Regions from separate parts of the Halomonas sp. MS1 genome, predicted to be linked through region 2. Evidence: predicted binding sites of a transcription regulator. Region 2 holds the regulator's gene; each other region holds the start of a gene.
The links. Region 2 encodes FNR, which switches genes on or off when oxygen is low (the NO sensors DNR and NnrR bind a similar motif). Its sites were predicted from a motif close to TTGATNTANATCAA; they were not measured.
Positions count from the first base shown of each region.

Region 1: the regulator FNR is predicted to act here: its motif matches at 1,369-1,382, upstream of NF683_RS14220 (OmpW/AlkL family protein).
Region 3: the regulator FNR is predicted to act here: its motif matches at 4,935-4,948, upstream of NF683_RS00485 (DUF427 domain-containing protein).
Region 4: the regulator FNR is predicted to act here: its motif matches at 4,808-4,821, upstream of NF683_RS15455 (copper resistance CopC family protein).

Region 1 is NZ_CP098926.1:3,117,090-3,124,654, forward strand. It holds gene NF683_RS14215 (YqcC family protein) at 168-500, shown strand; gene NF683_RS14220 (OmpW/AlkL family protein) at 628-1,254, opposite strand; gene putP (sodium/proline symporter PutP) at 1,517-3,007, opposite strand; gene putA (bifunctional proline dehydrogenase/L-glutamate gamma-semialdehyde dehydrogenase PutA) at 3,245-6,910, opposite strand; partial or broken gene NF683_RS21440 (1-pyrroline-5-carboxylate dehydrogenase) at 6,957-7,058, opposite strand; gene NF683_RS14235 (hypothetical protein) at 7,031-7,189, opposite strand; gene NF683_RS14240 (AraC family transcriptional regulator) at 7,438-7,565, opposite strand, start outside.
Region 2 is NZ_CP098926.1:552,069-559,633, forward strand. It holds gene NF683_RS02710 (sulfite exporter TauE/SafE family protein) at 1-641, shown strand, start outside; gene hemN (oxygen-independent coproporphyrinogen III oxidase) at 770-2,197, shown strand; gene fnr (fumarate/nitrate reduction transcriptional regulator Fnr) at 2,256-3,008, shown strand; gene ttcA (tRNA 2-thiocytidine(32) synthetase TtcA) at 2,995-3,960, opposite strand; gene NF683_RS02730 (3'-5' exonuclease family protein) at 4,027-4,677, opposite strand; gene NF683_RS02735 (putative nucleotidyltransferase substrate binding domain-containing protein) at 4,683-6,500, opposite strand; gene NF683_RS02740 (DUF4212 domain-containing protein) at 7,096-7,356, shown strand; gene NF683_RS02745 (sodium:solute symporter family protein) at 7,363-7,565, shown strand, end outside.
Region 3 is NZ_CP098926.1:109,731-117,295, reverse strand. It holds gene NF683_RS00510 (CDP-alcohol phosphatidyltransferase family protein) at 46-660, shown strand; gene NF683_RS00505 (lysophospholipid acyltransferase family protein) at 749-1,387, shown strand; gene NF683_RS00500 (phosphatidate cytidylyltransferase) at 1,384-2,307, shown strand; gene NF683_RS00495 (hypothetical protein) at 3,121-3,462, shown strand; gene NF683_RS00490 (DUF2235 domain-containing protein) at 3,859-4,908, shown strand; gene NF683_RS00485 (DUF427 domain-containing protein) at 5,055-5,378, shown strand; gene NF683_RS00480 (hypothetical protein) at 5,485-6,015, shown strand; gene NF683_RS00475 (AIPR family protein) at 6,120-7,565, shown strand, end outside.
Region 4 is NZ_CP098926.1:3,367,073-3,374,637, reverse strand. It holds gene NF683_RS15490 (hypothetical protein) at 1-152, opposite strand, end outside; gene NF683_RS15485 (HupE/UreJ family protein) at 168-902, opposite strand; gene NF683_RS15480 (hypothetical protein) at 955-1,323, opposite strand; gene NF683_RS15475 (metal-sensing transcriptional repressor) at 1,457-1,732, shown strand; gene NF683_RS15470 (MFS transporter) at 1,767-3,137, shown strand; gene NF683_RS15465 (DUF411 domain-containing protein) at 3,489-3,929, opposite strand; gene NF683_RS21310 (hypothetical protein) at 3,943-4,077, opposite strand; gene NF683_RS15460 (hypothetical protein) at 4,114-4,665, opposite strand; gene NF683_RS15455 (copper resistance CopC family protein) at 5,023-5,394, shown strand; gene NF683_RS15450 (copper resistance D family protein) at 5,446-6,303, shown strand; gene NF683_RS15445 (hypothetical protein) at 6,453-6,794, opposite strand.

The DNA.
Region 1 (7,565 bases), 2.1 Mb from region 2:
AACCCGCATGAGAGTAACAGTAGCGACATCTTTCCATAGTTTATCCACAGCCTCTTGCAGGTTTTCTGTGAATCTGTGAATAAGACACAAACTCTGTCAGACGGTTGGCAACTTACCCACAGTGCTGGGATAATAAAGCTTTACTGATTCAAATGGAAAAGGTGCTTATGAGCGTCCATCAACAGCTTCAAACCGCGCTTCTTGAGCTTGAAGCCACTATGAAGGCCGCTAACTTATGGCGTATGCCAACGCCTGATATTTCAGCATTTAATAGTCAGCAACCCTTCTGTATCGACACGATGTCGCTGCCTCAGTGGATTCGATTTGTTTTTATCGCTCGATTAAATGCACTGATTGATGCCCAGGCCGCTATGCCTGCCAAGTGCGATGTAGCGCCGGCAGTGGCTGCATATCTAATGCAGGAAAAAGTTCGTGCCAGTGACCAGCTACTGGTTGTTCGAGCCGTTGAAAAGATAGATCAGCTAGTTACCGAAAACTAGGTCGCACTAATACGAGAAGCTGAAGCCTAGTTTTATGAGGGTATCGGCAAAGACAATGCCCAGCGCCGCAAGCAGCGGGACTGGGCATTTTTCATGCGATTATGCGGCTAGCACAGCCTTAGCGGTGTTAGAAGCGATAGCTTAAGCCTGCCATAACCACTAAGGGATCAATCTCTACCGTGCCTGCAGCGGCACCGTTAACGGTCGCGTCAGTATCGATGTCGATATACCACGCTGCTGCGTTAAGTGCCCAGTTTTCATCGATAAGCAAATCGATACCCACTTGAGCAGCGGCACCCCAGGAGTCGTCCAGCTCCAGTTCGCCTATGGCTAGCTCTTCATCAGAGAAAAAGGTGTAGTTAATACCTGCGCCGACATAAGGCTGTACGCGCGCATCAGTGCCACCTAGCGGGTAGTACTGGAGCGTTAGAGTTGGTGGAAGGTGCTTGGTAGAGGCAAGATTATCACCGTTCAGGGCGATATCGTGCTCAAACGGCAGGGCTGCCAGTAATTCGATGCCCATTTTGTCGTGGAAGCGGTAGCCCAGGGTAAATGCGAAATCGGTTTTATCCTGAACATCAACCGCGAACGCGCCTCCGGCTAATGAACCGTTGTCGCTTTTTGGCTCCACTTTGGCAACACCCACGCGAGTAAAGAAATCGCCAGCGCCGTAAGCTAAAACTTGGCCGCTTGCCATCAATGTGGCTGCTGCAAGTCCAGTGGTGAGCAGTGTTGAAAGAGAGTTATGGCGCATAGCATTGCTCCTGACCATTAATGTGAGTCTTTGCAGTGAGTGGTTAACATGAACCGTTGTTCGACATGATCGCGAACCATGCAAAGAGTGTATCGGGTAGAGGAGGGCAGGTTATTGACCTGGGGCAAAGAGTGGAGCTCCGCCGCTAAATAATGGGCTTTTAAAAGAGGCTGTCAGAAGTGAAAGAGGCCTTCCCGTGGCATGGGAAGGCCTCAATAATCAGCTAATTTTTAATTAAGCTGAGTGTGTCATTGACGCTCGTCTAGCGATCAATATGCTGATATTCACCCGCATCGGCAGTTATGCTACTAACCACCAAGATGGCAATAAAGGCAGCGATGAAGCCGGGGATGATCTCGTACACGCCGGGGCCACCCATAAATTCTCCGTTCCAGCCTAATGCAATCCAAATCATGACGGTAGCAGCACCCACTACCATGCCTGCAATGGCGCCAGCTCCGTTCGTGCGAGACCACATTAGCGACAGAATGATCAGCGGGCCAAATGCTGCGCCAAAGCCAGCCCAGGCATTACTTACGAGCCCAAGAACTTGCGAGTCCGGATTTGATGCAATCACAGCGGCCACCAGACCAACCAGTACGACACAGATTCGACCGACCTTTACGCACTCTTTATCGGTTGCTTCCTTTCTTAGGAACAGGCGATAGAAGTCTTCGGTCAATGAAGACGACGATACTAACAATTGGCTGGAAATGGTGCTCATAATCGCAGCAAGCAGTGCCGCATAGAGGAAGCCGGTGACCAGCGGGTGGAATAGCAGGTTCGCCAGAATGATGAAGATCGTTTCTGGATCCTCGATATCCATGCCGTTGCGGACTGCATAAGCCCGGCCAAACAGACCTAGAGAGACCGCGCCAATCAGGGAAATAAGCATCCAGCTCATGCCGATATTACGGGCAGTAGGCACATCTTTCAGCGTCCGAATGGCCATAAAGCGCACAATGATGTGTGGTTGACCGAAGTACCCCAGTCCCCAGGTAACCGCAGAGAGCCAGCCAATAAAGGTCAGCCCTGACGTCCAGGATAGCAGGGTGGGGTCGACTTCATTTAGCGTCTGTGATGCTTGGGAGAACCCGCCGCCGCCTTCGCCAAATAGCACCACTGCAGGCATGATTACTAGCGCCAGCATCATGATGCAGCCTTGCACGAAGTCGGTCATACTCACGGCCAGGAAGCCGCCAACAACGGTGTAGACAAGTACCACGCCAAGTGTAATGAGGATGCCTATAGCGTAGTCGCTCATGCCGCCGATGTTAAAAATACCGGCAAACGCGCTTTCAAACAGTTTGCCCCCAGCGACTAGACCTGATGCCGTGTAAACCGCGAAAAAGATGACGATAACGATAGCAGACACCGTGCGCAGTGAAAGCGCACGTGTCGGAAATCGGTTTGCCAAAAAGGCTGGAATGGTAATCGCATTACCGTAGTGAACCGTCTGTTCACGCAGTCGGGGGGCGACCAGGGTCCAGTTGAAGAACGCACCCACCAGAAGGCCAATGCCGATCCAGGCGGATCCCAAGCCGGAAACAAACATTGCGCCGGGCAACCCCAGCAGCAACCAGCCGCTCATGTCCGAAGCGCCAGCCGATAGAGCTGCTACTTGTGGACTGAGGCCACGTCCCCCCAGCATGTAATCTTCTGATGAAGATGTCGCTTTGCGCATGGCATAAATGCCGATGGCGATCATGAGCGCAAAGTAGGCAAAAAGACTAATCCAAACACCGATAGCCATGAAAGTTCTCCAATTTGTCAGGACGGAGCTAGCTCCGACAGGTTAGCGCGCTTGCCGTGCAGAACCGCTAGTAGCACGCATGTTTAACTCCGCTTCTTATTCGTGTAGCAAGGCGCTACCGCTTGGTCCTCGATATTCCTTGCTAGGGAAGCGCCTGTACTGGCCACTTCCCGGCAACACGAGGTTATTGTCGTCTAAGTTTAGTTGAGAAGCATGGCGCCGACAAAGCCAGCGGGCCTATTCAGCCGTTGCCAGCAAGCTGGCGTTGCCACCCGCTGCGGTCGTATCGATGCACAGATGACGTTCCACCACGTAGCGATCTGGTGAAATGGTCTGAGTCTCGAGCGGCACGATGGCACCGTCGCGCTTAGCGAGTGCTATCCGCAGTTCATGCGTCCAATCACTTTTGCCAGCCGCGGCGACGGCGGCAATCCCTTGGACCTCGCTTAGTGTATCTGCTGTGATGCTACCGTCGAGCCCAATCACGGGGGCGCCTGCGTCGACCAGCGGCTGGACGGCTTGAGCTGCGCCTGGTGCAATCACTACTGCCGTACAGCCCGCGCCAAGCGCCTGTACTGCTTGGGCAGCGGCGATATCCAGCGTTGGTCCAAGGCACAGAACAGCGCCTTTTGGATACATCGCCAAGCGGTTGCTTTCCCCTGTGGGTCCTGGAAGCGTCTGCGGTGTCATGTCGAGGGCCGCTGTCTCGTTAAGGGCCTTGCGGATCACGCCGCCTTTACCGGAGAGTGCCTTGCGGAGTACCTCGATCCGATTAGGTCGTACCGCCCAGTTCCGCGCATCCAGCCCATCTAAGGCCGATTGGAGGTCGCTGAGTGAGAGGGTCTTGCCCTCCGGAGCCTCGTGGCGCTCGGCGGTGGCAGTGCGGCGGAAGCGCGTGACATAGAGCGGGCCGCCAGCCTTGGGCCCGGTGCCCGAAAGGCCTTCGCCCCCAAATGGTTGGGAGCCGACAATGGCGCCGATTTGGTTGCGGTTAACATAAACGTTGCCGACATGGATGCGCTCGACGATTTGCTGCACACGATCATCGATGCGGGTATGTAGGCCAAAGGTCAATCCGTAGCCTTTGCCATTGATGTCGTCGACCACGTTGTCGATGTCTCGCGCCTTGAAAGTAGCTACGTGTAGAACTGGGCCGAATATCTCGCGTTCGAGATCCGCAATGCCCCCCACCTCAATGACCGCGGGGGTGACGAAGGTGCCAGTTTCCGGTGCGGACAGTTTCTTCAACACCTTACCTGTCTTCTCGTGCGCTGCTACGTAGTCGCTTATCTCGGCTTGGGCATCGGCGTCGATCACTGGTGATACGTCGGTGTCAGTATTCCAAGGATCGCCGATGGTGAGCGAGTCCATGGCGCCATAAAGCATGTTGAGTAACCGGTCGCGCGCCTCTTCCTGCACATACAGCATGCGTAGCGCTGAACAACGCTGCCCAGCCGATTGGAAGGAGGAGATTAAGATATCGCGGACTGCCTGCTCGGTCAGCGCCGTAGAGTCCACAATCATCGAGTTGAGGCCGCCGGTTTCGGCAACCAGTATCGCATCGGGCCCTGCATTCTGCGCCAGGGCTTTGTGGATAATCTGTGCTACGGGGGTTGAGCCAGTGAAACAGACACCAGCGATACGTGGATCGCTAGTCAGCGGGCCGCCCACCGTGGGCCCATCGCCAGGCAGCAGTTGAAGTGCTGCTTCTGGAAGGCCTGCCTCACGCATCAATTCGACGGCGCGGGCGGCGATCAGCGGTGTTTGCTCGGCGGGCTTGGCAAGTACCGCGTTGCCAGCCACCAAGGCTGCGGCGATCTGCCCGGTGGTGATGGCCAGTGGGAAGTTCCAAGGGCTGATGCAGACGAAGATGCCGCGGGCGCTACCGGGTTCTTCCGCTTCCAGCCGCTCACCCTCATTGGCGTAGTAGCGTAGGAAATCCACCGCTTCGCGCACTTCAGCGATGCCATCAAACATCATCTTGCCGGCTTCGCGGGTGGTGATCACGGTCAGCTCAGCGATATGTTCTTCATAGAGATCCGCGGTACGACGGAGCACTTCGGCACGCTCGGCCACAGGACGTGCTGACCACTCACGAAAACCTTCCTCTGCAGCGTCGAGAGCGGCGGCTACCTCTTCAGGGGTGGCCTCATGCACCTTGCCGATAATACGCGAGCTGTCGGCGGGAGAGACTGCATCGCGAGCCGGACCTTGGGGGGCAGGATTTCCCACTAGCATGGGGCCTGCTGTCCAGGTCTTGTCAGCAAAGGTTTCCCGCGCATTAAGCAGCGGCAGGATCGAGGCGGGTTCGTTGATACGATAACCCTTGGAGTTCTTGCGATCTGGCGCAAACAGCTCACCGGGCTGGCGAATCAACGGGCTTGAGATGGCGTCGCCAAGCTGTTTAAACCCTTCCACTGGATCTCTTGATACTTCGCTCGGGGGAATCGAGCTATCCACCACCTGGTTGACGAACGAGGAGTTCGCGCCATTCTCTAGTAGGCGACGTACCAAGTAGGCCAGCAGGTCGCGGTGAGCGCCGACCGGGGCGTAGATGCGGCAGTGCGTGCCCTCAGCCTCCTTAACGATGTGGTGCAGCGATTCGCCCATGCCGTGCAGGCGCTGAAACTCGTAGCTGTCCTTGTCATCGCCTGCCATGGCCACTACGGCGGCGCAGGTATGGGCGTTGTGTGTGGCGAACTGTGGATAGATGCGGTCGCGCCGGTCGAGCAGCATCTGGGCGCAGGCCATGTAGCTGACATCGGTATTGACCTTGCGGGTGAAGACCGGGAAGGTTTTAACGCCCATCTCCTGGGAGAGCTTGATTTCGGAATCCCAGTAGGCGCCCTTGACCAAACGCACCATGATCTTGCGGCCGAACCGCTCGGCAAGTTCGTAAAGTGTCTCTATCACCGGCGCGGCGCGGCGCCCGTAGGCTTGTACAACGACCCCGAAGCCGTCCCACCCATCGAGGCTGGGGTCGGACATCAGTGCCTCGATCACGTCGAGTGACAGATCCAGTCGATCCTGCTCTTCTGCATCGATATTGAAACCGATATTGGCTTTGGCCGCTTGTTTTACCAGTTCCAACGCACGGGGTACGAGCTCTGCCATTACCGTGTCACGGTGGGTGTACTCATAACGCGGATGCAGGGCTGATAGTTTTACCGAGATACCGGGACTGCCACGTACATCGCCCTTGGCCTGTTCGGCGATTGCGGTGATCGCCTTGGCATAAGCCTCGTGGTAGCGGACGGCATCCTCATCTGTGCGAGCCGCCTCGCCAAGCATGTCGTAAGAGTAGGTGTAGCCCTGTTTCTCAAGCTCGCGGGCATTCTTCATGCCTTCTTCGATGGTCTGGCCGAGTACGAATTGGCGGCCGAGAATCTTCATCGACTGACCAACGGCCTTACGCACTACCGGCTCGCCCATGCGGCGTACTAGGCCACGTAGCGCCCGGGTTGGGCCCTTGGGATCTTCTTCCAGTACTTTACCGGTTAGCAACAGCGCCCAGGTCGAGGCATTAACCATCGATGAGGACGATTTTCCCAGGTGCGCGCCCCAGTCGGACGGCTCGATTTTATCGTGGATCAGGTCGTCGATGGTTTCCGCATCAGGCACGCGCAGCAGGGCTTCTGCCAAGCACATCAGGCCGACGCCCTCGGTGGTGGAAAGGCCGTACTCAGCGAGGAACGCCTCCATCATCGAGGGAGACCTCTCTTTGCGCACACGCTCCACGTAGTTGGCACCGGCGGCAGCAACTTTACGTCGGTCATCCTCTGACAGCTTGATGCGTTCGATCAGCTCATGCAGCACCGCTGTTTCATCGGCGTCATAGTTGCTGCGGATGCGTGAGCGAAGATCACTCACGTCGCTATGCAAATTAAGATTAGTTTTGTTCATGATGGGGTTCTCCTTGCAAGTCGACACGTCAGCATTGCTGAGCTGTTCACTTATCGCCAAGCGCCAGAAACGACGCGTTACCACCCAGCGCGGCAGTGCTGTTGGTGATTGTTTTTTCAGTCACAAAACGCTGTAGGTAGTGTGGGCCAGCGTTGAGAGCCTTGATTCACTGACGAAGGCATCCTCATCGACAAGATAATGATCACTGATACACTCCATAAGCGTATCAAGATCAGTTTGCCAGATGGCAGGGTCACGCATTTTCTTGGCATTGAGCATTGAGGCCCCCATAAGTCTAAACAGAAAGCGAAAAGCTGAATCAAATAACCGAAATAAAGCGATGGTAGGGCACTGCGCCCAAGATAACGGTCGAATGTAGAGCGAGCTGCCATTAGGTGTATGTCGTTTTCATGGCAAAACGTGTCAAATTCTCGGCAAGAAACGCTTTTTAAGACTTTAGTTTAGTCTCTAAACGGCTGCCAGCACGCAAAATAGCGTGTTATGTGCCCAAGCTAACTGCTTCATCACTAGCGAAATGAGAGTGCACCAGTCTTGACGCTTGCTCCTGAAGAGGGCGCGGAAGATGCTAACGAGGTTGCACCGGATGTTGAAGACGGCGCTAAGTGGGTAGCCGAATCGAGCGGCGTATTGGTTA
Region 2 (7,565 bases):
TAATGGGCGGCGCCCACTGTATCGGCATGTGTGGCGGCATTATGAGCGCGCTGACCTTTGCCGTACCGCCTAGCATGCGACACCCTGCCCGCATGGGTGGGCTGCTGATTAGCTATAACGCCGGACGCATTCTCAGCTATATGGTGGCGGGTGCCATTGTTGCTGCACTTGGCACACTTATCTCACTTTCTCCGTCTGCACGTGTTGCACTGCAGGCTTTCGCCGCATTGATGCTCATCTTAATGGCGCTCTATATCGCCAACTGGTGGAAAGGACTGCTGAAAGTAGAAGCGGTGGGAAGGCACCTTTGGCGTTATATAGAGCCAGTGGGAAGACGCCTGATGCCTGTCGTGCATCTTCCTCAAGCCTTCGCCCTAGGGACACTGTGGGGCTGGCTGCCCTGTGGTCTGGTTTACTCCATGCTAGCCTGGAGCTTAGCGATTGCAGACCCACTCGATGGCGCGCTTCTAATGGGTGCTTTTGGCCTGGGTACACTCCCTGCCCTGCTGGCAACAGGACTTGCAGCACAGCAGTTAAGCCATTTAATTCGCCACCCTGCCACTCGCAGCGTCGCCGCACTGTCGATTATCAGTTTCGCCCTTTGGCAACTATGGACGCTTATCTCCCTAACAGCGCATTAGCCAGACCCTCCGATAGCTTGATATAGCTCAACGCATTCCAAGTGACACCGACGTAGCATGCCGAGAGAACACTGAGCGACGGCGCTCAGTCACTCCTTTTGTTTACTTCTCACTTCGGAGCGCTCGCCATGCCTGTTCATGCCACTGCTGCCTTCTCACCTACCAACAAGGAAATGTCTGGGGCTAATGCCTGGGATGAAGCGCTACTGCGTCGCTATGACAAAAGTGGCCCACGTTACACATCCTACCCAACAGCTCTCGCGTTTCATGATCAGTTCAGCGCCGATGACTTTACTCAGGCGCTAGCGCGCAGTAACGAGAGCCACCGTCCGCTATCACTGTATGTGCATGTGCCCTTTTGTCGAAAAATTTGCTTCTACTGTGCTTGCAATAAAATCGCAACGAAGAATACCGCCCTTGCAGAACCTTACCTTTCTCGGCTAGATCGGGAAATGGTGCTCACTGCCCGCCATTTAGACACTTCACGCCCGGTGCAACAGTTACACTGGGGCGGTGGTACGCCCACATTTCTAACCTTGGCACAGATGGGGGACCTGATTGACCGCCTAGATGCCCGTTTTGGTTTATCTAGCTCAGCCGATCGCGATTACGCTATTGAAATAGATCCTCGTGAAGCAGACGTATTTACGTTACGCCATCTACAGTCGCTCGGCTTTAATCGGCTAAGCCTTGGCGTACAGGATTTAAACCTGCAGGTACAAAAAGCTATCAACCGCGTACAACCCCGGGTGCTCACCGAAACGTTGATGGAAGAAGCACACCGTCTTGGTTTTCGCTCACTCAATCTTGATTTGATTTATGGGCTGCCATTTCAAACCGAAAAAAGCTTTGCCGAGACGCTAAGCCAAGTCATCGAGCTCAACCCGGCACGGCTGTCCGTCTTTAATTATGCGCACATGCCCACCCGCTTTGCGCCACAGCGACGCATTAACGAAACGGATCTTCCCAGCGCCGATGAAAAGCTGGCTATTTTGCACACCACCATAGAAATGCTGACTAACGCAGGCTATGTGCATATTGGCATGGATCACTTTGCACGACCTGACGATAGCCTAGCGATTGCACAGCGCAACGGTACCTTACAACGCAATTTTCAGGGCTACTCTAGCCATGCACAGTGCGATTTAGTTGGCTTAGGCGTATCCGCTATATCACGGGTTGACGACGTTTACGCACAAAACCCGACCCAGCTTGGCCAATATGAAGCAGCCTTAGATCAAGGTAAGCTGGCAACCGTCAAAGGATTAAGGTTAAATAAGGACGACCTAATACGAAGAGACGTGATTGAACGGCTAATGTGCGACATGCACATTGATCTAGCGGCAGTTGGAAAGCGTTGGCACATCGATGCTAGTGATTATTTTTCCACCGCAATTGAGCAATTGAAGACAGCTGAGCAAGACGGCTTAATCACTCGCCATCAGCAAGTTATTAGCGCCACCCCCACTGGACGGCTGCTGATTCGCCATTTGGCAATGGCCTTTGATGCTCGCCTAGCTGACCAGCCTACTAAACGCTACTCTAAGATTGTATAAGCTTCTTGAGACGTCTTGCCTCTGGGCCTATGATGGCTAACGAGAAAGGGAGAATGATATGCCACAACCCGCCAGCCAACGACGCTCACTGCTGCAAGAGGCGCGCTGTCAGACCTGTAGCCTAAGCTCGCTGTGCCTGCCGCTTGCCTTAGAGCTTGAGGATATGGGCCAGTTTGATGCCATCATTCGCCGCCGCGCACCGCTCAAAAAAGGCGAGCCCCTGTTTCGCCAGGGCGATCACTTCACCAGTGTGTATGCCGTCCGCTCAGGCAGCCTGAAACAGGTGACCAGCGAAGGGAACGGCAATGATCAGCTGACAAATTTCTACCTTCCCAGCGAACTAGTGGGATTGGACGGAATTGATGAAGAGCACTACCCCGGTAGCGTCATTGCACTGGAAACCACAACGGTATGTGAAATTCCATTTGATCGCTTGGACCTGCTTTCCGAAGAACTGCCCGAACTACGTGGCCAGCTTTATCGGAGCATGAGCAAAGAATTGCGGGATGACCGGCGCATGATGCGCTTGCTATCGCGTAAGACGGCCGATCAACGACTAGCCAGCTTTTTAGTCACCCTTTCAGACCGTTTTCGTCGACGTGGATACTCGCCTTATAGCTTCAGACTCTCCATGTCCCGCGCCGACATCGGCAATTACTTAGGCTTGGCGGTAGAGACGGTCAGCCGTATTCTTAGCCGCTTTCAACAGCAAGAGGTGGTGGCTGTTTCAGGGCGCGAGGTTAATATTTTAGATATGCGGCGCCTCATCACGCTAGCTGAAGAGGAAGAACAGTCGGCTAGTCCACGCTAAGCGCCTGAATACGCCCTTCCATCAACGCCGCTTGTTTGGCTTCAAGGCCAGCAAAGTCAAATAAACCGCGGTCTGCTAGCTGGGAAGGCGCTACATTGGTCACCGCTTTAAACATGCTTTCTAGACGTCCTGGATGTTTTTTATCCCACTCAGCCAACATATCTTTGACAACTTGACGCTGGAGATTGGGCTGAGAGCCACATAAGTTGCAGGGAATAATAGGGAATTCCATTAGCCGAGAAAACTCTGCAATATCAGCCTCTTTGCAGTAGGCAAGGGGGCGAATGACAATATTCTTGCCATCGTCAGATAACAGCTTGGGAGGCATTGCTTTCAAAGTGCCACCAAAGAACATGTTAAGAAATAACGTTTCTAAAATATCTTCACGATGATGCCCTAGGGCAATCTTCGTTGCCCCAATTTCCTCGGCAAACCCATAGAGCGAGCCACGTCTTAGTCGTGAGCAGAGCGCGCAGGTCGTTTTTCCTTCTGGGGTTTTCTCTTTCACCACCGAGTAGGTGTCACGCTCTAGAATGTGGTATTCAACCCCCACTTTATCTAGGTACTGGGGCAACACATGCTCCGGAAAGCCTGGCTGTTTTTGATCCATATTGACGGCGACCAGAGAGAAGTTAACCGGCGCGTTGCGCTGCAGGTTAAGCAGTATCTCCAGCATCGTATAGCTATCTTTGCCGCCAGACAGGCACACCATCACCTTGTCACCTTCACCAATCATTTGATAATCAATGATGGCGTTGCCAACCTCTCGCCGTAAGCGCTTTTGTAGCTTATTAAATTCACGCTTTTGTTTAGCGGCGTGATGCTCGGATGGTGTCTGTGCGCTATTAACAGCAGGGCTGTTAACAGAAACAGAATCAGGCGCTGCGGGGTCAAAATAGTCAGGTTGTAGCATGGTGTAGGCACTGCCGATGGTAGAAGAAGCAGCGGGCATTCTAACAAGACTCACCACGTCCACCCAAGATAAACCCGTGGATTCATCCCATGAGGGTAGTAACGACTACCCCTGCTGGGCAATCTCGCGCTGCAAACGCAGATATAAAAGCGCGCTTGCGGTTGCATCCCCCAGCACTCCCATCCATTGAAGAGCGGGGATTTGCCAACGAGCGAGCGCTTCGGTTAGGCGGCCACTCGCCTCACACTGTGGATGTAAGCGACGCAGCTGACGATAGTGTAGCTTTCCAACGTCGACCTGGGCATTGGGCAAACCAAATCCCAACCCGGCTTTAAACAAAAGATTTAGGTGTTCCACCGAGCGCCCTAACTGCCAACCAATTAGCGGCCGATTACCAATGAATTCAGCTAGCGCCCCAAGATGCTCAGCGTTAGGCGCCAGCACCATGTCCGTCGCATACAGCTGATGATGTCGCCGCAGCGCGGGGGCGTTGCTGTTCTGCTCTTCTGCCAGGGTAGCCACCCAGGCTCGGCTGGTCTGCACTCTCCCTGGGCTTAAGACAACAGCAGCGACGCTGACCACCGGCGCTTGGCCAGGGCTAGCCTGGCAGGCAAGCGCCACCATTTCTTCCCCCATGTAGGGCTGAAACAGCCATGCGTAGGGAGAGTCTGCCCAGCGTCGGCGGTCGCTTTCGCGCTGCATTAATGTACGCAGCGAGCCACTGAGTAGTGACATATGCCGGTCTAACAAGCGCATTCCGCTCACGAATACTCCAAATGATAACGATGGGAGAGCCGCTGTTTAAAATCTTTTACGATATGCAGCGCCTCACGCAACAGATCACGCTCAAGGGACGAGAGCTCTTGCACCACCACACGGTTGCTACGCTGCTGAGTCGACGCTTCCGCTGTCTGTAGCTGCTGTTTTAAACGTAGTTCGGTAAACAGTGCCAGCGCCTCGCCCAGGTCATCCGCAAAACGGCGATCAAGACGACCATCTTCTGCTAAAGCGTCCAGGCGATCTAAGGTGGAAGTAGCATTAATGCGTCGCTCGAGGGCCATTGTGCGCACCCCATGAACAATGGGGAAAATACCGCCTTTTTTAATATCGATCCCATGCTGGGGCTTTTTTAAGGAGCCAAATAGCGTTAGCGGTGTTGAGAAACGCAGTGCAGCGCGAGCAAAGTAGGACAGCAATAGCTCATCCCGTGAGCAGCGTTCAAACAGCTCTGCTCGCACGCTGTCTAGCAATTGCGGATTACCAGCCACACCATGGGCATCCAGCAAAATCGCCAGCTTCATTAGGCTATCGCCATCTCTTGCACTCACCCACTTAGCAATGTTGTTTTTCCATTGCGACACAGTGCCAACCCATTCAGGATTAGACACCATGATATTACCTGGGCAGGGTGGGTAGCCGAGCTGAATCAGCGTTTGGGTAAGCGCATTCATGTCTTCGGCAAGCGAAGGCCATTGGCTGTCATCGGCTAAAATCAAACCATTATCTTGATCTGTTTTAAGAATTTGTTCGCCGCGCCCTTCGCTACCCATCACCATTAGGCAACTTTGGGAGTGATACTGCTCAGGAATAACAAATGACCACGCTTTATTGATAATTCGGCCATTCAACGCGGCCAGTAGGTCCATGGCAAAACGTAGTTTGACCCCTTGCGCCATAAGCGCATTCACCAATTCTGGCGTGCGTTGGCTGGCAGCCGCCAATGCTTCTAAGCTATTTGCCTGCTCCACCTGCAGACTAACGACATAGCTACGGCTCGAAAAATAGCTAAGGACATCCGTTAGTTCTACCACCCCTTTCAGGGTGCCCTGCTCCATCACCACCACCCGCGTTACTTTATGCCGCGTCATCAGCACGAGCGCTTCAAATAAGTACTGATGGGGGGTAACGGTCACCAACGAGAAATGGGCCACATCCTCAACGGGCGCTGTATGTTCATAGTTATTCAGCACGACACCATTGAGCAAATCGGTTTTAGTGACAATGCCAAACTCGCCCTGGGTTTTGACTAGCAAGCTATCTGCATGACTATCGTTGAGCTGACGCACCGCGCTGGCAATATCTGTCGATGCATCCATGATAAGAGGTTCACGCATACATTCGCTGACTTTAGCCAACATAAAGCCGGCCATGGTCACGCCGCCTTCGGCACGCTTTTCAGTCATTAACCGCGCTTTGTGAGATAGCGACTGTTTGAAGAAATTTTCGAAGTCAGGATGATGACGGCATAGTTTTATAAATAGCGCCTTCGGCATCACATAGCACAAGCATTCTTGCTCAGCCTGGAAGCGATAACGGCTTTTACCGTTCAGAATACTAATGGCACCAAACAGATCACCAGCCGTGTAGTGCCCAATCCGTGCACTGGACGCTGGCAGGGTAGGGTCCAGTTCAGCAACTTCGCCCTTGTGAATCAAAAATACTGATTCACCCGCTTGCCCCATCTCGATAATAATTTCATCACGATCAAAATAGGCGATGTCCATACCACGACGAACGTGGTCACGCCCTTCATCATCAATTAATGTGAAGGGCAATTGGGAAAGATCAACGTCAATCATGAGTGACCCCAGTTAATCGCGATGAAGAACACAATGGCTTAAGGTTTGATTGCTTTTCAACCAGCGCCTTTATTATACCTTTTGCTATACCGCTAACGTCGCAAAGACGTTTGTTTAGCGACCAAAGTAGCGACACGAACTAGCAAACTTGGCCACTTAATATACCACCTATTAAAAGTAGCAAACATTGCTTTTAAGCGACCCATAGACCATCGTCCTATCACTCAGACAGAAAAGCTAAAAAAACTTTAAAAACATGTATTTATTTTCAAAAACAAACATCAAAATACGTACTGAAAGCTTATTGATACCAAAGTCTGGGATTTATTTTTTGCAATTATTGCCCACTATTAACAACGGGCTATACAGGATGTTCACGTGGCACTTGTTAAACACTTATCAAGGCACTGAAGAAAACCTTGCCAAACCATTAACCAGCAGAGCAACTTAACCAACAAGGTGATATGCGTCTAATCGCACTAAATCATCGCAGACAACTAAAAGAGCGGTTTTCTATGAAGGATTGCCCTAATGGATCACACGCTATCCTGAGTTAACTTTCCAACCCTAAAAATCACAACTGGAGAGCACCACAATGGCAGATGACAAATCCAACGCTGCTGAATACTGGAAAGCCAACGTCCGATTAATCTTTGGATGCTTGGCCGTTTGGGCGTTCGTTTCTTATGGATGTGCCATCCTCTTTCGTCCGCTGTTAGCGGGCATTCCCGTTGGTGGGACTGACTTGGGCTTTTGGTTCGCTCAACAGGGCTCCATCCTCACCTTCATCGTACTGATCTTCTTCTATGCCTGGAGAATGAACAAACTCGATGCAAAATTCGGCCTTGGGGAGTAAGCCAGTATGAGCCAGTTTGCCATTAACTTACTGTTTGTCGGCGCGTCGTTTGCGCTCTATATCGGGATTGCGATATGGGCACGAGCCGGGTCGACTAAAGACTTCTACGTTGCCGGTGGCGGCGTTCACCCTATCACCAACGGTATGGCGACTGCCGCTGACTGGATGTCAGCGGCATCGTTTATTTCGATGGCCGGTCTGCTAGCGTC
Region 3 (7,565 bases), 440 kb from region 2:
GAATGCGGTGAGAATTATCATTTTTCTAACAGGAGGTTAACGCCAATGAGCCTGTCTGTTTACCAATTGAAATCCCGTTTTCAGAACCTTCTTCGCCCTCTAGTGACTCGTCTATATAACAGTGGCATTACTGCCAATCAGGTCACTGTTATGGCAGCCGTGGGCTCCCTGTTACTCGGAACCCTGTTATTGCTGTTGCCCCACACCTGGCTGTTTGCCTTTATCCCACTTTGGATGCTCATAAGAATGGCGCTCAACGCTATCGACGGCATGTTGGCGCGCGAATTTTCCCAGCAGTCCCGTCTTGGCGCCTATCTTAATGAGCTGGCCGATATCGTTTCTGATGCGATTCTCTATTTGCCTTTCGCCCTGCTGACCGGGGTTGAACCTGCGTTGATCATTGCGCTGACCCTGCTGGCCATTGTCAGTGAGTACGCGGGTGTGCTCGGTGTGATGGTAGGGGCCGAGCGTCGCTATGATGGCCCCATGGGCAAAAGTGACCGCGCCCTAATATTTGGTACGCTGGGGCTGCTCGTCGCGCTGGGCTGGCTACCTGCTTTCTGGCTGAATTTGATCTTTTCTGCGGTCATCCTTTTGCTAGGCGTCACTATTTTCAACCGGGTAACGTCCGGTTTAACGCAGGCGGATGGCAAGCATTAAGGCATCCCTCCAAAACCATCCAAGGGCGATGGCAGCATTCAAGTGTTGCCAGGTTTTCTATCTCCCTGACAGGAGTTGACCGTTACCCATGAATACGTTGATCGGCTGGTTCGCGGGCATAACCGCCTATTGCATTACCTTGGCCGCCAGGCTTATCACAGGTGCTAGAGCACTTTGGCTGGGCTGCAACGCCAGCCATCATCAAAGGCTCTACTTTGCCAATCACAGCAGTCACGGCGACTTTGTGTTGTTGTGGGCCTCACTTCCGGCGTTGCTCAGGAAAAGAACCCGCCCGGTGGCCGGTGCCGAATACTGGGAGGACACAGCACTGAAGCGTTTTATCAGCCAGCGGGTGTTCAATGCTGTACTGGTTCCAAGAGGGAACCAAGGTGAGGGGAACCCTCTGGCACCCGTCCAGCAGGCACTTGCGAATGGCGACTCGCTGATCTTTTTTCCGGAAGGTACGCGTAACCTGAGTGAGGCGCCGCTGCTGCCTTTCAAAAGTGGTATTTATCACCTAGCCCATGCCTTCCCTGACCTGGAACTGATACCGGTCTGGATTACCAACCTGAATCGCGCCATGCCCAAAGGGCGTTATCTTCCCTTACCGCTGCTATGTACCTTGCGTTTCGGTGCACCGATCAAGCTTCAGGGTGAAGAAACTAAGGCGGCCTTTCTTGAGCGGCTGCAACTGGCATTGCTCGACATGTCACAGGAGGACGTATGAACCAGACATTATGGCTGTTTGCTGGTATTGGGCTGCTCTTGTTAGTGGCAACTCTGGCGGGCAGGTTACTGGCCTGGCGCAAGGGCAACAATGCGGTGATTGCTAATCTTAATGCCAGAATCAATGCCTGGTGGGTGATGGTATTCGCCATCGGCATCGCCTTCATGTTTGGCCTGTATGGTGTGATTCTGCTGTTTTTTCTGGTGTCGTTTTACGCCCTGAGGGAGTTTCTGACCCTGACCCCAACGCGGGATAGTGATTACCTGGCGTTGGTGGCGGCTTTCTATTTTGCCTTGCCAGTACAGTATCTGCTGATAGCCACACATTGGTACGGCTTATTCAGTATTTTTATCCCCGTCTATCTGTTTCTTTTAATGCCCATTCTGTCCTCACTCGGCGGCGACACCACCCATTTCCTGGAACGCACCGCCAAAGTGCAATGGGGGCTGATGATCGCGGTTTATTGTGTCTCTGCCGTTCCTGCGTTAATGACGCTGAATATAGCGGGCTATGAAGGGCGCAACTTGATGCTTATCGCCTGGCTGATCCTCGTGGTTCAGCTATCGGATGTGTTGCAGTATTGCTGCGGCAAGCTGTTCGGCAAACATAAGGTGGCCCCCAAACTGTCGCCTTCCAAAACCGTGGAAGGGTTGCTGGGCGGGGTATTTCTGGCGACGATGGTGGGCGCTGGCCTGTACTGGATAACTCCTTTCTCACCCTGGCAGGCGGCACTTATTGCACTACTTGTGAATCTGTTGGGCTTCGCCGGTGGTCTGGTGATGTCGGCGATCAAGCGTGATCGAGGCGTCAAGGACTGGGGGCATATGATAGAAGGGCACGGTGGCATGCTCGACCGTATTGACTCTGTCTGCTTCGCCGCGCCGGTGTTTTTTCATGTGGTGCGCTACTGGTGGGCGTGATCGTCCACCCAAAAGCTGCCAGGCCATACCCGAAGGCGATAGGCTAAAGCATGATCCAAAGATGGGATTCAAATCGCGTAACTGCTCTGGATGTTATTTTTTTATATGGTTCTTATGCATCATAGAAAAGTGCCAAGAGACTTCAAACTAATGGAAGTCTTTAACAAAGTGCAGCAGCTTGCGCCTTTGATGCCGAGCATTCTTACCTTTTGCCGCTGTACAAAGTGTTTGTCACCGAGATAGCCCATGTACATTTCGAACATTCTTTGTGGTCTCTTTATTTGGTACGTGTCTATGATCAACTGGTCAATGTCGAATGGACCAGTATCAGTTCACACGGTCTATAGTTTAATCGTAGTTCTCGCGCTCGTTGCGTGCGCAGGCCTGAGCTTCCTTAGCCGGCGCGCATCAGCAACCGTAAACCTTTTGCTGGTGGGCTTGTTGGTCTTCCTGGCTGTAATGCAGTCACTGCACGTTGGCGGCGGCCTTGGTTTAAGTACTTTCGGCGTTTTCATACCACTGGCCCCCGTTATTGGGTTCTCCGCTTTTAATCTATGGCGCAAACGTTACTCCCAGCGTGGGCTGCCTATCGTGGCCAGAGCACTTCTTGTGATCACTCCTGCGGTAGTGGGTATCTACCTATCCGTTCCGATAATCCGGTATGCGCTTGTCATTGCTTAACACATATTTCCAGCTCGATGTCTCCGCCGTCGGTGGAACCGCGCCGAAGCTTAAGGCGTTGAACTCATGAAGCTAGTGATAATAGCCACAATAGTTATGCTGTGGGGGTGTTCTGAGGCTGGTGATAGGGCAATGAAACTAGACCTTATGCCCATCAACGGTCTGGTTGACCTCCAGAGCGAAGTTAGCGGTAATTGGGAGCGAGTCTGCATATTTGGCCCTTACAGCGGTAACTCTATGGCAGCAGAGGTGCTTGGTTTTGAATATGACCTGGAATCGAAAAGCGCCATCCTCATCAGTGATAGCATTTCGATTCTAGTATTTGCAGAGTTAGATCGAATCGTATCTTTTTACGAAATGCCCAGAAGCTATGCAGATTTTTCAGGGCTGAGCGGGCAGTGTTTTCCACGTTCTGACTCGAAATTTAGAATTTATCCAAGTCAGTCAGGTTGGCCAGAAGTAAAAAAGGTATAACCAGTGCCAGCAAGCAAACGCGTTAGTCTCAATCAGTAGCGTAGGGCGGCCCCCTGCTACGCGACAAAACAGTCGAACGTGTAAGCTTCACCCCACGCTCACCCGCATCACCTCCCTCGTCACCGACTCGTTCAACAGCCCGCGTTTGGTTTCGACCAGCGTGAGCCAATCCCAGGCCTTTGATGCTACGAGCCAACACCTCTTAAGCAGCGCCCGCATCGGGGGCGCTGCTTAGAGTTGGCTATCAACAGGTGACGGGATGAATTGTCGACTAACCTTCATTAAATAATGTGGAGGTCGCAGGTACGCGTTGGCCAAGAGCGCATCGTGCATCGTCTGCCCCTCATTAAGCGATTATGAGCACTGTTCAAAGGCGTGCATCATCATGGGGGCACCATGGCAAAGCAAAAATTGATTCTGCTATTCGATGGCACCTGGAACGACCCTGAAGATCAAACCAATGTGTATCGTATTACCCGGCTGCTCCATGATGACGATGACGGTATCAGGCAGCGGTTCTATTATGATCCCGGCGTAGGGACATCCAAATTTCAGCGCTTTTCCGGCGGAGCCTTCGGTTATGGGCTGAGCAAAAACCTACGGGAAGGCTATGACTGGCTGGCAAGGCGTTACAGTGAAGGCGATGAAATCTGGATATTTGGATTCAGCCGCGGTGCCTACACCGCCAGAAGTCTGGTGGGGATGATTCGTAAATGCGGGCTAGTGCATGTCGTCACGCCAGGGCTGCTCGATAAGGCCGAACGTATTTATCGAAACCGCGATTTGCACCCCGATTCTGAGGTATGCACAGAGTTCAAGGAGCGCTTCAGCCGCCAGCCCAGGATTCATTTCATTGGCGTGTGGGATACCGTTGGCGCACTGGGCGTGCCCGGAACCAACCTGTTCAAAAGAAAATACGATTGGCACGATACCGAGCTTTCCAGCATTGTCGATCATGCCTATCAAGCGGCCGCGCTGGACGAACACAGGTCGGCGTATAACGTATCGCTCTGGACGAGCAAGGATGGCAAGCAGAAAGCGGGCAACCGCAACGTCGAGCAGCGCTGGTTTATCGGTGCCCACGCCAATGTAGGCGGCGGCTATGGCACTGACGACACGCTGGCCGACATACCGTTGAGCTGGATGTTAACCAAAGCGCAGCAGGCAGGCCTAAAAGTGGCACCCTTCGATGTTGCTGAGGATGCCTGGAGAATGGCACCGAAAGATTCGTTTGCTGATTTTCTAAAAGGGCTCTACGCCAAGTATGCACGTCTTAGATACAAGGGCGACGGCCGATTTTACCGGCAGTATGCGCAGGGTATGCAGGGGCTTCCTGCGGTGAATATTTCAGTCGATGAGAGTGTATGGAAGCGCTGGGCCGATACCATGTGTGAGTACCGGCCACGTACCCTGACCGATGCCCACCTTTCCCCACCGGAGGAGTAGGCTGGGCGGCGGCGTGGAAGTGATGAGTGATCTAGGTCATGAAGTGACCAATATCGACTAAAAACTAAGTCTGCAAAGTGGGCTAAATATAATTTAACTGCTAGGATCGAAGCATTAGAGCGAACAACGCCGCAGGGAACAACCTAATGCAAAATGCCCCACGCATTGAGCTTCACCCTATTAGCCAACGCGTGCAGGCGCATGTTGATGGCACGCTAATCGCCGATTCCACCAATACGCTTGAACTCCGCGAACGCGGCTACCCACCACGCCACTACTTCCCTCGTGAAGACGTGCGGATGGATTTACTCACCGTGTCAGAAACCACCACCTATTGCCCATTTAAAGGGCACACAGTGTATTTCTCGCAGGGTGATATTCAGGATATCGCTTGGAGCTACGAGCAGCCGATTGAGGGTATGGAAGCTATTGCGGGTAGGGTGGCGTTTTATAAGGAACTGCGTGAATGAAGCCTTTCGACCAAGCGGACTTCACGACAGAGTCAGTATGCTGGTTCAGTAGTGTTACGCAGCCAGTACGATAATCATTATTATTTTCTAAGTGGAGATTTTATAAGTGTCATGGAATACTTTTCTTGAGGAGATGGATCTCGAAACAGTCCCATTTTCCGATAATACTCTGTCTTATCTAGACAGACGAAGTATTGATGTGGGAGAGCCTCAGGTGGGTAGTGTGGATCTTTCCAAAGTTGTTGGAACAACCCACCCCGATTACTGTGGCAAGACGTGGGGACAGTTGAAACCAATTCCTGGGACTTCTGGGGCTGACTTCATGAACAATAGGGATGTCGCATTTCAGGGACTCAAGAGAGCTTTTGGAAATGTTCAGTCTTTAGAGAGAAATCCTGATTACTATTTCAGTTACGAAGAAAAAGACCATTGGTCTTTCTACCAGATCGGAAGTGAATACTACATTTCGTCTGGAAATAATCGCACAGTGATTGGTCGTCTATTTCTACATCTGAATGGACAAGAGGAGGTTGTTCACGGCGTAAGAGTTACGCCAGCTGAGTTTAAAAAAGAGCCAGAGGTAGAACCAGTACACCTTGGTTTTATTTCTCGGTTAATGGCATGGTTAAGAACATAGCCAAAGTCTGTTATCAGACGCACTTACGCTGCGCTCTGGTAAGCCGAAAAGCCAAGTGTTAGCTCTTTAAGTGCGTATGAAAATAAAATTACTAAGGAATGAAAATGGCTCAAAAAACAAATGATCAGATAATTCTTGAGCAAATTATCAAGGAGCGATGTGCAGAATCTGGTGATGAATTGACAGTGTCAGAGTATTTCGAAATATACTCGGCATCAGAAATACTTAAGAATTATGATCTTACCTACGATGACATTTCATACGGGATAGTAGGTGATGGTGGAGACGGCGGTATAGATTCGATCTACACTTTTATAAATGGTGAGTCGTTAAAAGAAGATACACCTGTAAATACCAGCCAGAAAAAAAATCACATTGAACTGGTTATAATTCAGTCGAAAACTTCTGCTTCTTTTAAAGAAGATGCTGTAATGAAATTCAGGGAGTCAGCTCAGGATTTATTTAACCTCGCGAACAATCCAGACGATTATGCTACGCGCTACAATGTTGATCTTATTGATAAAGTTAAGCTTTTTAGGGATTTGTATGCAAAGTTAGCAAAGACATTTCCAAAAATAGAAATAAGATATTTCTATGCAACTCAAGGCGATGATGTACACCAGAATGTCTCAGGTAAGGTGCCAAAACTACAAGAAGATATCTTCAGAATGTTTAGTGGCGCTGAGTTTTCATTTGAATTCATAGGTGCGACTAAACTACTTGAGATGACGAGGAACGTACCATCTACTTCGAGAGTGCTAGAGGTGGCTGAATCACCAATTGGTACAACCGCTGGCAGTTATCTATGCTTAGTGAGTTTGTCTAAATACTACGAGTTCGTATCCGATTCAGGATCATTAGCAAGAAGTATTTTTGAATCAAATGTTAGAGATTATCAAGGCAGTGTTGTAGTCAATACAGGAATACGAAAAACGCTAGAAAATCAAGAGTCAGAAAACTTTTGGTACCTGAATAATGGTGTGACAATTATAACACCTAAAGCAGTAATGGCGGGAAAGCAACTTACAATTGAAGACCCTCAAATTGTTAATGGGCTTCAGACGTCGCATGAAATATACCAATATTTCTCGCAACTCGAAAGTCATGGAGGTGATGAAAGAGCTGTGCTTGTAAGAGTGATATGCGAAGAAGATGAGGAAGCGAGAGACAGAATTATACGAGCAACAAACAGCCAAACATCCATTCCGCCAGCCTCACTAAGAAGCTCTGATGATATTCATAGAAACATTGAAGATTTTCTTAAGTCAAACGGCTACTACTATGATAGAAAAAAGAATTTTTATAAAAACCAAGGAATGCCAGTCTCTAAGATTATTAGTATTTCTTATATGGCGCAAGCAATGATGGCTATCATGCTGTTGAAGCCTGATAGCGCAAGGGCTCGCCCTTCTACGCTGATAAATTCAGACGTCGAATATAAGAGAATATTTAGCTTAGATAAGCCAATTGATATATACCTTAAAACAATTCAAATAATGAAGGCGGTTGAAGCATATCTCAAGCCGGAAAATTGCGAAATTCAGTTAGAA
Region 4 (7,565 bases), 1.8 Mb from region 2:
CGCCCAGCACCGGTGGGGTCAATGGCATACTCGGCAGGTAACACGACGGTGATCAGCAAAGCGACAGCAATAACGGCGGCCATCAGCGTAGAGCGAAGTAACTTACCCGTTGACGGTAGTTCGGCACGGGTTGGAAGATCAGTGTTATACATTAGGGACTCCCTCAATTAGGCAATGAAATAGCCGGTGAGTTGATAACCCACCAGTATAAAACCAGCACACATCATGGCGACGTTGGCGGTATACGCGTGGCGTAAGAAGCCCGTCGTGCGTCGCCAGAAGCCCATCACAATGAGAATGGCGCTCAACGCTAGTAGCTGGCCGATCTCGACGCCTACGTTGAATGCCAGGAGATTAGGGACGAGACCATCAGGCGAGATATCGTATTCAATGATCTTGCTCGACAGGCCAAAGCCGTGAAACAGACCGAACACCAGTGTGGCGACCTTGGTGTTGGGCTGAAAGCCGAACCAGCGCTGATACGCCCCGATGTTATCGAGCGCCTTGTAGACAACGGAGAGTCCGATGATGGCGTCAATTAGGTAGCTATTGATGCCGATATTGAAGTACACCCCTAACAGCATCGTCGTCGAGTGACCGATGGCAAAGAGGCTGACGTAAATGGCGATATGCTGCATTCGGTAGAGGAAGAAGATGACCCCTAGCAAAAACAGGATGTGGTCATACCCCGTCACCATGTGCTTGGCACCGAGATAGATGAACGAGATCAGGTGAACGCCATAGATCTCCTGGATATACCCTTTGTCGCCTTCAGCAACGGCGTGGGCAAGGGCTTCACCAGTGGCTCCCAGGAGCATCACTAGGAGTGTGAGAAGGGGTAGCGCGTGGCGTCGGATCATAGCAGACAAGCCGAACGCACCCCCTAGTTGGGATGGAAACATAAAACCTCCACGGGTCTGTCATTAAAGTTGGCCGTCAGGGGGACGGCCCCAATCATCCAGTGATGACTGGCCGTGGCGGACGCTCCAAGCGGTAGACGCGACGCAGCGGAAGACCGCTGCATTCGCCTAGCCGCAGGGCATCGCGGAAGTTCGGCTCGACGGTAATGCCTGTCCCAGGCCGATCCGCTTTTTCATGGAAATGACTGCCACTCTCATTATGCAGGTGGCGACTGTCTTCGTGCTCGTGGCCATGGGTATGCCCATGGCCCTTCTGCACATTCTCATGGAGAGACGACTCAACGCCAACCATGCTCGCTGCCCCATGCGCACGCGCCTCACCCACACTGGTGATTACCAGGCTAGGCAGGAACAGCAACAGAAAGGTCAGATAGCCAAGGCGGTGGCGCAGCCGATTGAGCATGTAGAGCAACCAGGATAAAAGTAAAAATCATAAAAATAGATAACTGTCTGCCTTGAACCATAGCGTTGGCAGAATAACGGCGATAGATTACCATCCCCTCCGGGGGGATAGGAATATAATAAGGGAAAAGAAAATGACAATGCATACTCACCAGTCACATCCCGATATCGTCAAGCGCCTGAACCGCGCTCGGGGGCACCTTTCGAGTGTGACCCAGATGGTAGAGGATGGACGCCACTGTCTGGACATCGCTCAACAACTCCATGCGGTAGAAAAAGCCATTCAGCAAGCTAAACGCACCTTAGTGCTGGATCACATCGACCACTGCCTAGACGAAGCCCTGGGTACTCAGAATCAAACGCAACGGGCACGGGCTGAAGAGTTCAAGACGATTGCACGCTACCTGTAAGCGCTTTTAGGCACCCCTCATTTGAGGAAGTTCTATGCTCGATGTACTCGCCCACCGCGTCTACCGCCATCTCTTTCTAGCGCAGGTCATTGCACTGATCGGCACTGGCCTGACCACGGTTGCTCTGGCGTTGCTGGCTCACGATCTTGCTGAAGGTCAGGCGGGCGTCGTGCTAGGCACGGCGCTGGCGATCAAGATGGTCGCTTACGTGGGCATTGCCCCTTTGGTCGGCGCTTATGCATCACGCCTGCCTCGGCGCACCTTATTGGTTAGCCTGGACTTGCTGCGTGCAGCCGTGGTTTGCGCACTGCCTTTTGTTACCGAAGTGTGGCAGATCTATGTGCTGATCTTTCTGCTCAATGCTTGTTCAGCTGGCTTTACGCCCGTTTTCCAGGCGATGATCCCTGACATTCTCGAAGACGAAGAGCAGTACACACGAGCATTGTCCCTGTCGCGTCTCGCCTATGATTTAGAGAACCTTCTTAGCCCGATGGCGGCGGCGGCATTGCTGATGGTGATGGGTTTTGATGTCCTGTTTGTAATCAATGCTCTGGCCTTCGTTATCTCTGCCGCCCTGGTTATATCGGTGATCCTGCCTGCGTCTCACCCCCTAGAGGAAGCCCCCGGCGTCTGGCGTCGCGTTACTCATGGTATGCGGATTTACCTGAAGACGCCCCGGTTGCGCGGGCTACTGGCGTTGAACCTGGCTGTTTCAGCCGCCGGGGCCATGCAGATCGTCAACACGGTGGTACTCGTACGCTCGGTGTTGAATTTGGGCGAGAAAGAAGTCGCACTGGCCTTTGCCGCCGCAGGCGGGGGCTCCATGCTAATAGCCTTACTGCTGCCCAAGGTGCTGGAACGGGTGTCCGAGCGGCCAGTCATGCTGCTGGGTGGCGTTATGATGGCACTCAGCCTCTACCTGGGCTGGCTGGGCCCATCGTTTGCGGGGCTTGTCGGGCTATGGTTACTGCTGGGCGCTGGGGCCTCGTTGGTCATGACCCCCACCGGGCGCCTGCTCAAACGTTCATGCCAGCCGGAGGAGCGTCCAGCGCTGTTTGCTGCCCAGTTCTCGTTGTCACACAGCTGTTGGCTAGTCACCTATCCGTTGGCAGGCTGGCTGGGAGTGAACCTGGGACTGACGGGTACGTTCGCTTTGCTGGGAACGGTGGCCCTGGCGGCAACGGGGCTCGCGGCCCTTATCTGGCACGCACATGACCCGATGGCTCTTGAGCACGAGCACGCTGCCCAAAGTCACACCCACCTGCACTACCACGATGAACATCATCAGCACGAACATGAGGGATGGGAGGGGCCGGAACCTCATCGCCATTCCCACCATCATTCCCCAGGCTCACATGGGCACGTCTTTGTTATCGATGACCACCATTCCCATTGGCCATCGTAAAACGAGTAAGGACGCGGGCTTGGGAAATAAACGTGGGATGCGAACTGCCAATCTTACTAACGCGGGTATACAACATGCTCACCTTTTATTAAGGCGTAATATTAATAGGAGGTTTTTGCGCAAAGTAAGCTTTAACAGGCTTGCTAGTGTGGCAATGTGTAGGTGTAAAGAAAACGACGCAATCTTATTTTTAGCTTACCGTAACGAATCGACCCGTAACGCACTAGCAAAGTAAATCCTAAGTTTAATACAGCGCTTTCGTTTTAGTAATGTATGACTTGAATGCGCCTGCTGTACTACAAGAGTCCGTTAGAACGGCGTGCAGACAGCAGGCGAGCTTTTATCACCCTACTAAAGGGTCATAAATGGCTCATCTTCCTGGCCTGTAAACGTGTACACATTGTAAGGGCTTTCTTGTGGCCCCGGCATACCCGGTGTGCCAATGGGCATACCCGCCAAACCGATACCGTCAATATCGGGTTGTTCCTCAAACAGCGCCTGCACGGCTTCCATTGGAACGTGGCCTTCGATCCAATACTCGCCCATCTCAATGGTATGGCATGAACCCAGGCCATAGGGCACGCCTGCCTGCTGCTTAATATCACCCAGCTCTACATCGTCAATAATCGTCACTTCTACGCCGAGCTCTTCAAGATGGCGTGCATAAGCGTCACAGCAGCCGCACTGGGGGTTTTTATACAATGTTGCCTCTGGCGGTAACGCCGCCTGGGCGGAGACCGCCCCAAGCAGCATGGAACCAGAGAGTAAAAGCTTGGTGCTCATATGTTGCATTATTTTCAACTCCTTAGCGTGAACGACTGAAGAGGTACTTGGCCAGCGAAGCGATCGCCAAGCCAATTAATAACAGCATGGCCAGGGGCATCAACCAGCCTAGCCACCCCATTGACCCCATAAAAGCAAAACATTCCGCGTTCATCATACCATCACTCCTAAAAAAAGAGGCAATCGCCAAGGCTTATTGCGGGCCATGGTGGCTGGGCATGCTTCCTCTCATCTGTTCACGCTGCTCATCGGTCAGTAAGTCCTGCATCTGATTATGCATGCGCACGTTATCAGCCATCATATCGCCATGAAGGTTGGCCATTTGAGCATGCAGCGCCTTTATTTCCTCTGGTTCAGGGCGTTCAGTCTGCATGGTTTGCATCATGTCGTCGCGCAGGTTCATCAATTCGCCCATCCGCTCAAGCTGGGCCGCGCGGTGTTCTTGGCGCATCTCACGCATGGTACTCATCTGCTGCTCGTCGAGCATACCGCCAATGCCGGACATACTCCCCATGCCTTCCATCATTGGACAAGGCATCATCCCGCTTTGCCCTCCCATCATCATTCCTGGGTACATGCCTTCTTGACTGCCCATCATCATGCCCGAACCCATACCGACTTGGCCGTCCATCATATTGCCCTGACCTTGGGCGCCTTGGCTCATACCTTGAGCGAAGATGGCGCTGCTGGGGACACTGAGGCTTGCAGCCAGACCAATGACAAAGATCATCTTGTGCTTAACCATGATATTTCCTCTTATCATGTTGCTGGTCGAGACATCGCCTTATCCATTAAAAATGGAAGAAGGCGGAGTTAGCTTTCGTTATAAGCCTACAACCTATAGGTGGCCCAAAGGTAAAGGAGAAACCGATCCCAATACCTAAGTGTTGTCACAGATCATTTTTTCCGCCATTTTCAGCCCTGCTTCAGGTTGGCACGCTATAACACCTACACATTTCTTTGAAGATTCATACGACGCCATGCGCCTTGTTCGCCAAACAGGGAAAATGAACGATGTAAGAAGGCTCAACCGAATCAGTTTTAGCGCCTCCGCGATGAAGTAACAATATCCATTCAACCCTGAAAAACATAAGGATACGGTATGCAAAAGAAGAAGAGTTCGCTCCCTATCATTCACGCTTCCTTAGCAACGCTGTTGATGTCGCTAGCAATCCCGGCACTGGCCCATGAAGGCCGCGTAAACACTTTACCGAGGGATGGCGTCACCATTCAGGATTCCCCAGCAGAGATTGGCATCGAGTTTGGTGGCATGATGCGCATCACCCAGTTTGAAGTGACAGGCCCAAACGGCCCCGTTCCTCTTGATGGTCAGCCAGGCAGTGAACAGGTCGAACGCTACGTCGTGAAGCCCGGTGAAATTCTTTCGGCTGGGGACTACCAGGTGCACTGGCGCGGCCTATCGGATGACGGACACATGATGTCCGACGGTTTTAACTTCTCGGTCGAGCCCTGACCCGTGGCTTGGTGGTTCTCCGTAAATAGCCTCGATGTCTGGACCGTCGCGATGATTCTCGTGGCGGCCGGGATTTACCTTAGCGCCCTAGTCGCGACGGGGGCCGTGTTGTTTCGTCTAGCGTTTCCCCGGCTCCCTGATCACGACCGGAGGCGCGTCGCCCGCATGGGTGTCCTTTCTGCCTGGGCGGGGGTCATCCTGATTCTGTTCCAGTGGTCTTTAGAAGCTGGTTACCTTGGAGGCGGCAATATAGCGGCTGCAACCAACCCAATGTTGCTCGGGATCGTGTTCGATGGCGCGTCCGGGGGTCGACTAATACTGGTGGTAGCTGGTTTGCTGCTGGTCCAGGCGATTCAGCTTAATAACTTAGCGTTCTCGAAAACAGCCAACAGCTTGAGCCTAGTAGGCGTTTTATTGGTGATGCTGGCATTCGTGCAGGTGGGGCATACAGTAAACACCCCACGCCTCGTTCTGGCTGTCTTGCTGATCGTTCACCTGATGGCGGCAGCATTCTGGGTAGCCTCGCTGTGGCCGCTGTTCCACTTAGTGGGGCAACATTACAACCACGGCAATACCGCCCGCATTCTGACCCGTTTCGGGCAACTCGCCATGGGCGGAGTTGGCGTGTTGGTACTGGCGGGCGTCACTTTGGCCACGCTGCTAACAGGCGGTCTCACACCCCTGCTCACCACGGCATATGGACAGTTCTTGATCGGCAAAGTATTGATTGTCGCGGTGCTGCTGTTATTTGCTGCCGCGAACAAGTGGCGGCTTGTACCTGCCTTTGAGAGCGGCGATGCAACAGCCCCACGACGTTTGCAGCGCAGTATTGCGCTGGAGGTGGTGCTGGTCGTGGTTATCCTGCTGATCACGGCGGTGCTGACAAGGGTGACATCACCGAATGGGTGACCGTCAGGACAACCACCTTAGGTAGTTAAGAACCTAGCTTAATAGCTATAAGCAACGCTATCCGGAAGGCAAGGCCGATGCCATCCGCGCGCGACAAGAGATGCACACCCGCCACGTGGCCGTGGTGGTTCGTGGCATCTTGATGTGGTTCAGAAATTGTAGCCCAGACCAATCGTATAAGCCCAGATACCGTCCTCCTGAAACGCATCGGTGGCATCGTCGGTATCGCTGAACAGGAACTGATACTCAGCGCGAGCGAGGAAATAGGCCTTGGGCAGAACATAGTATTTCATACCCGTTTCCCGTCCCGCGAAGGCGCTGTCTTTGACGCCGTCTCCATAGATACCACCGAGGCTAGCACCGACGAAGGGCCGCGCACGACCATCAAGGAACTGATGGGTTAGGTAACCACGGGTTGAGCCGTTCCAGAAACCATCTGTGACGCCCGCCTTCGCCTTCGACATCGGCGTAATTGACGCTTTGCCGAACACCGGCAACCATGTTATCCCTCAGATACCAACCAAGATCAACAGTCTCACGCCGAAGTTTCCGCTATTAAAATTCCGATCGTTACTGCCAGTTCCAGAGATCGAAAACTCACGGACACCCCCTTGTGGGCCGTACTCTGAGTTTTGGGCGGATGCTGCCCTAGGCAGAACAGCGAGAAGACAAAAAGCCATTGCTGCAGTGTTGACTCTATTCATGAGGAGACCCTTCCTGACATTATTAGGATTGTATTTCCATAATGCACTATTCGTTATCTAGCGCGGATAGTAACGCGACCGATACCTTGGCGATCAAACGACACGGACCCGCACCATCATGTTCAGGGTCTGACATCACACGATCTGTGCGTTAGCACACACGTATATGATGGAATCTGAAAAACTGGCTACCGGATTGAGGATATGTGCTTCACCACAGCCGATCGACTCACCATCGGCATTATGCTCGGCTACATCGTATCCGGACTGATCATTCTTAGGCATCAGTTCCCGGCTGCCTTGCTAGCAACGGTTCTTTACTGATCATTTATTAGTTCTGGTCGACCGGTCGATTCCACCGCCTCGACTGGGTCAGCGACGCGACATGGTTTCTATATGAAGGCCATCGCTCGGCTAGGTGGCTATCTATATCGCTCCAGAGATACCCCTTTAAGGGCAGCCTTCATTGACGAGGTTTCATCCGCGTAGCTGATAATATTGTAAGTTTCCAGGCTTTAAATCCAAATGCAGGAAAAACTTGCGCGCAATTGAAAGGTT